DNA from 2 places in the Pseudoalteromonas sp. SR41-1 genome. Region 1 is predicted to be linked to the other one. Evidence: predicted binding sites of a transcription regulator. Region 1 holds the regulator's gene; the other holds the start of a gene.

The links. Region 1 encodes MetJ, which represses methionine synthesis genes. Its sites were predicted from a motif close to TAGACGTCTAGACGTCTA; they were not measured.
Positions count from the first base shown of each region.
Region 2: H5118_RS02490 (methylenetetrahydrofolate reductase) is a predicted target of MetJ. The motif match lies at 1,628-1,645, and genes of this name have one in related genera.

Region 1 covers NZ_JACJEK010000005.1:167,796-171,226, forward strand. The annotation lists gene metL (bifunctional aspartate kinase/homoserine dehydrogenase II) at 1-391, opposite strand, end outside; gene metB (cystathionine gamma-synthase) at 561-1,808, opposite strand; gene metJ (met regulon transcriptional regulator MetJ) at 2,098-2,418, shown strand; gene H5118_RS05965 (malic enzyme-like NAD(P)-binding protein) at 2,483-3,431, opposite strand, start outside.
Region 2 covers NZ_JACJEK010000002.1:212,134-215,564, reverse strand. The annotation lists gene H5118_RS02495 (pitrilysin family protein) at 1-1,438, opposite strand, end outside; gene H5118_RS02490 (methylenetetrahydrofolate reductase) at 1,689-2,645, shown strand; gene H5118_RS02485 (sensor domain-containing diguanylate cyclase) at 2,905-3,431, opposite strand, start outside.

The DNA.
Region 1 (3,431 bases):
AATAAGTAGCGAGTAAACGTGCTGACCACAGTTCTCCGTGCGCAAGTAACGCAGCCTCTTTTAGCTGCTCAGCTTGAGCAAGTTCTGCAATATTACTAAGCTCGGTATTTAGTGTTCTAAGTGCGCAGCGCTTTAAATCAGCTTGTAATAACTGCTCAATTAAATCGCTTTGATGGTTATTTAACTGCAGTAAAATATCAGCGACAGCTTGCGTGTCTTGCAGCTGATAACTTTGCCACAACGACACAAGTGTATCTGTAGTTTTACCTGCAGCAGACACCACAACACAGTCGCCCGGCTGAGTATGCCCAATAATTATTTTAGCTACGCTTTGATAGCGCTCACTAGAGCTTAAGCTTGAACCACCAAATTTATGTACACAATTGACCATATTTATACCAATTCGCTTAATTAAGTTGTCTATTTTGAGGTAAGAAAACCGTATCGATAACAAGGCAAAAATTTCGTTATTTAGTTGTTCTATATTAGGAATTTTTAACGATGTTATCGTGCGGTTTAATCCCTCAAATTGATTAGGTATTATTGCGGATTGGTATTAATTACCAAAGCGCTGGACGGGCTGCACTTAATTTAACGTTTCCACCAGAAGTGCCAGCACCTTTGCCTACACGGCCAACATTTTTATTTTGCCCTGGTTTTACAAGTTCAAATACTCGTTCAAAGTCAGCTATTAAATCGTGTATATCTTCAATCCCAACCGAAATACGAATAAGCGTATCGCCCACACCCGCTTCTAAACGTGCCTTTGCCTCCATACCTGCGTGCGTCATAGTTGCAGGGTGACAAATTAAGCTCTCTACGCCACCTAGTGACTCAGCTAAACTAAACGTTTTAAGGCTAGTTAAAAATGCTGCCGCGTCGTTTATATCGCCTTTAATATCAAAACTAACCATGCCACCAAAGCCAAGTTGTTGTGCTTTAGCAAGTTCATGTTGAGGATGCGACTCAAGTCCAGGATAGTAAACTTGGCTTACAAAATTGGAACTTTCAAGGTACTTAGCTATTGCTAGCGCATTTTCTTGGTGCTGCCTTAAGCGCACATTTAAAGTACGTAGACCACGAAGCGTTAAATAACTATCAAAAGGAGCGCCCGTAATACCAATATTATTTGCCCACCAAGCAAGCTCATCACCAAGCTCTTGTGTTGCAGCAATAACAGCGCCGCCCACTACATCTGAGTGCCCGTTAATATATTTAGTAGTTGAATGCACCACAATATCTACACCAAACTTAATAGGGTTTTGTAAGGCAGGAGACAAAAACGTGTTATCTGCGGCAACCAATGCACCGCATTGCTTAGCAACATCGGTAACCGCTTTAATATCGGTTAAACGAAGTACTGGGTTACTTGGAGTCTCTATCCAAATAAGCTTAGGTTTAATTGCTAAAATTTGTTGAAGGCTTTCTTCTTTTGTTAAATCTAATACTTCAAGCTTCAATAGTCCGCGTTTTTGTAACGATGTAAATAAACGATAGCTACCACCATAACAATCATGTGGAATTACTAACGTGTCGTCACTGTTAAGTAGCTGAGTAGCTAAATGCACGGCTGCCATACCAGTGGCCGTAATTATGCCGCGAGCGCCTCCTTCAAGCTTAGCAAGCGTCTCTGCTAAAATATCACGATTAGGGTTACCACTGCGGCCATAATCATACTCACGCTTGGTATCAAAGTCGGCAAACGAATAAGTCGTTGATAAATAAATTGGCGGCACCACTGCACCATGATGTTTATCAGCATCAACGCCGTTACGTACAGCAATGGTCGCTTTGTTTTTTTCGCTCATATTCGTCACCTGATTAATTTGGATGTTTAGACGTCTAAAAGAGTAAGTTATCCGTTTTAATAAGTCAAAGTATTTTAAAGCTCTAGATGGCTAAAGTTAGGAAAGGCGTTTGCTAGTACCACATTTTAGCTCACAAAAGTGAGCTTATTTTTACATCCCAAATAGGCTTATTAAGATAGATTGGTATCTATTATTTGACTATCTTTTTTAAATCGATAGAATTTCACGCATATTTACACGCTTTTTATACCGTGTGAGAAATTAATAATCTGAGGCAACGATACATCTTATGGCTAAATGGAATGGTGAGTATATTCACCCATACGCAGAACACGGGAAAAAATCAGAGCAAGTTAAAAAGATCACCGTTTCGATCCCGCTAAATGTATTAAAAGTTTTAACGGATGAGCGTACGCGTCGTCAAATCAACAACCTTCGCCATGCAACAAATAGTGAATTGCTATGTGAGGCGTTTTTGCATGCATTTACTGGCCAACCTTTACCAAATGACGATGACCTACGTAAAGACAACGCAGAAAAAGTACCAGAAGAAGTTAAAAAGATAATGCAAGAAATGGGTTTAGAAGTGCCTATTTTAAACGAAGAATAAATCGTTACCTTTTTAATCAAAAAACCTCAGCATTGCTGAGGTTTTTTTGTTTAAGCGTTATATATTACGCCATATAGTTTTCAGGCAAGTCAATTTGCGCAACACCCGACTCTACCGCAGCAAGTGCTACAGCTTTAGCTATACGCGGTAGTAAACGCGGATCCATTGGTTTTGGAATAATATACTGCGCACCAAACTCTAGCTTATCTACGCCTGCGGCTTTTAAAACTTCTGCAGGTACAGGCTCTTTGGCAATACTACGAATAGCCTCAACTGCAGCAATTTTCATTTCATCGTTAATCGCGCTTGCACGTACATCAAGTGCACCACGGAAAATAAACGGGAAACATAAAACATTGTTAACCTGGTTAGGGTAATCAGAGCGCCCTGTTGCCATAATTAAATCGTTGCGTGCGCCGTGAGCAAGTGCAGGATCGATCTCTGGATCTGGGTTTGAACATGCAAACACGACCGGTTTTTCTGCCATTAGTTTTAAATCTTCGGCAGCTAACAAGTTAGGACCCGAAACACCAACAAACACATCAGCATCTGCAATTACATCTTGCAATGTGCGTTTATCGGTATTGTTAGCAAAAAGCTGTTTATATTCATTTAAATCATCGCGACGAGTATGAATAACACCTTTGCGGTCAAGCATATAAATGTGTTCACGCAGTGCACCACACTTAATTAACAGTTCCATACACGCAACTGCAGCAGCGCCTGCACCTAAACATACAATTATTGCATCTTCAATTGATTTACCTTGTACTTCTAGTGCATTTAACATGCCGGCAGCCGTAACAATAGCGGTGCCGTGTTGATCATCATGAAAAACAGGAATGCTACAACGCTCTATTAATGCTTTTTCAATTTCAAAACACTCTGGTGCTTTAATATCTTCAAGGTTAATACCACCGAATGTGTCAGCAATATTGGCAACCGTGTTAATAAAGTCTTCTGTTGTTTTGTGCTTTACTTCAATATCAATAGAATCAAGCCCTGCAAAACGT
Region 2 (3,431 bases), on a different contig from region 1:
CAAGCTTTGCAGTAAGCGCATTTAAATTAACTTCTTGCTCAAAACCTGGGGCTTTATCAAGTGCCGACATTGTTAATGTGGTACGTGCGTTATCAGTAAAGTATTTATTAGCAACGGCTTTAATATCTGCGCTGGTGATGTTATCTGCCGATTTATACAGCTGGTTTATAACCTCAGGATCGCGCTCAAAATGCATGTAGCTGGCAAGGGTTGATGCAATCGCTTGCGACGAATCTAAGCCATTAATAAAGCTGTATTTAAGATTCGATTTTAAATCACTTAGCTTTTGCTCATCAACAAGCTCAGTGCGTGCTTTTGCATAAGTTCGATTAATGGCATCGCGCGCAGTGGCTAAATCGCCTGCGTTTTCTACTTTAACAAATACGTGTAATAAACCCGGATCTTTAGTCTCTGGGTTATAGGTAAACATTTGGCTGGCAATTTGTTTGTCGACCACTAGCTCTTGATATAAATCTGAATTACTAGAAAAATAAAGCTGTGAGATTAAATCAAGCGCCGCTCTGTCTTTTTTAGCAGGCTCCCACGCAGCGCCTTTGTACGATACGAGTAACCAATGCCCTGGTAGCGCTTCATCTTGCTGGTGTAAATATTTTGGTGCTTGTTGAACAGGTTCTGCTTTAATGTCAGCAACATAGTTACCCTTTTTCCAGCTGCCCCAATGCTTTTTAACCATTGCCATTGTTGCTTGTGGGTCTACATCGCCCACGATGACAAGTGACACATACTCAGGCTTATAAAACTTAGCAAAAAATTCTTTACCATAGGCCATTTGATCAGGCATGGCTTCTATGTCTTTAAAAAAGCCCATAGTGGTGTGTTTATACGTGTGCTTATCAAACGCTTTTTCGCGTACAGCGCTTAATAATTTACGAATTGGGCTCGCGTTGTTTTTTAAGTACTCACCTTTTACTGTTTGCGCTTCTGTTCTAAATTGCTCTTCGGTGTAGGTTAAGTTTTGAAAAATATCAGCTTCAAGCTCAAGTACTTTATCAAGGTGCTGCTTTGAAAAGTTTAAATGGTAATTTGTGTAATCGTTTGTTGTATATGCGCGGTTATCAACACCTGAATTTTTTAATATGTCTGAGTACACATCTTCAGGGTATTTTTGTGAGCCTTTAAACATCATGTGTTCAAAAAAGTGAGCAAAGCCTGTTTTGCCCTCTTCAACTTCGTTACGCGATCCAACCGATACCGGAATTTGCAGCGACACGACATCAGGGTAATCGGTTTTAACAACCATGACACGTAAGCCGTTTTCTAGCTCTTCAATTAAGTAATCTTGTGAAAAAACACGGTCATCAGCTTTATTTACTTGTTCTTGTTGTGCTGTTGTTTGCGTGCTTTGGTTTTGTTGCATGGCGCAACCCGTTAAGGCCAGCGATACCGCTAAGCTGGTTGCTAATAATTTAAATTTCATTGTTGTCCCTTTTTAAATTGAGCAAATTTGTTGTCAGATTTAACTCTTTAATTATGCCCCAAAGCCAATAAATATAAGAGCCCCAAGGGAATTTATTATGTAAACAACTGTGTCAATTATAAATTATGGGAACAAGCACTATGAATAAACATCATGTTAATTGAAAAACTTTCATTAAATAAATCTATCTAGACGTCTAAATGGCTGCTATATTAAATCCATCAAAACAAACTTAGCTGGAATGAGGATTATGGCTTTATCACTAAAAGAGAAGATAGTGGACACCAATCAAGGTGTTTATCTTATTGGTACTACCCCGCCTAAAATTGGCACCGATAAAGCGCAATTAAAAACCATTGCAGAAAAGCTATTAGGTCGCTTACACGAAATTGAATACGACGGCGTGATAATTTACGACATTCAAGACGAAAGCAGCCGAACTAATCAAGACCGTCCATTTGCGTTTAAACAAACCGTTGATCCGCGTGAATACAGCCATTTACTTCGTAATTTATCTGCACAAGATGTAATTACTTATAAAAGTGTGGCGCAGCGTGGCGTAGGCGAATTTAAAGATTGGCTAAGTGAAACTAAAAACGACTACGATTTACAAAATGTTGTTTTAGTAGGTAGCCCATCATCGATAGGCGATATAAAGCTAAGCCTGCCAGATGCTTATAAAGCATTGGCTGAGCAATCAGATGATTTCTTTTTAGGTGGCGTTACGATTGCCGAGCGCCATTCAAGTAAACGAAATGAGCACGAACGATTAATAGAAAAAACAGCACAAGGTTGTCAGTTTTTTATATCGCAAGCTGTTTACGATGCACAAGCGACTATAGAGCTAATCACTAGCTACGCACGTACATGTAAAGCGCAGGGTATTACACCACAACGTATTATATTAACGTTTACCCCGTGCGGCGGCGAAAAAACCTTAGAATTTATGCAATGGTTGGGTATCTCAGTGCCAGAGGCAACAAAATGGCGCATGCTTGATGCAGACAATACATTAAGCGAATCGGTCCGTATTTGCCGCGAAAACCTCGACTTAATACTTAAAAGCTGTGCGCATTTAGATGTACCGCTGGGCTTAAATATTGAAAGCTTAACAAACCGTAAAGAAGAAATTGATGCATCAATTAACTTATACCGTTTATTAAAAGCTATTATGGAATTAAATCTTGCTGAAAAGCTAATAGCTTAAAGGCTAGGTAAGAGCTAATTAACACCCTTCTTGGCAAGCCTCATGGCTTGCTTTTTTATGTCCGTACTTTGAAAAATAAATTAAGAAGTACAAGTAAAAATTTGCAGCTTAAGCTATTCATTGAAGCTATTTTTGGTTATTACTCTCAAGCCTTTTTAAGGCAAACCCCATAGAGGAGCACATAACACCAAAAATAAAACCTATCGCAGAAAAAACTAGCTAAGTTTTTGTGGCATGAGTCATGACGAACTTACTTTTATTATTGTGCTTTTTTAGCGAGTCTATACGCTTGTTTATTTTTATACATTGCGTGGTCTGCATCATTTAATAGCGCTTCAAAGGGCTGCTTTTGTTTATTAGTAAAACTATAACCAATGCTGAGCGATAAATCGCAAACACTTTCTTTTAGTAAAGCATTTGTATACTCAGAGGATATTTTATCCATGATGTAGCTAATTTTGCTTTTATCGCTTAATTGCATTACTGCAACAAACTCATCACCACCTAAACGCCCTACTATGTCGGCATCTCTTAAATGGTTTTTTAGCGTATCCGCCAAAATAATTAAGGCTTTGTCACCTACTTCATGTCCAAAGGTGTCGTTTAATTTTTTAAAGTCGTTTATATCAATAAACAAGCAACATACGTCGAAGCCCAAACGCAGTGCTAAATTAAGCTTTTGCTGAGCTAGTAAGTTAAGTGCTCGGCGATTATAAATGTCTGTTAATGAGTCTAACATGGCTATTTCGCGCATTTGTTCATAGCTGTAAACAAGCGCTAGGTCGT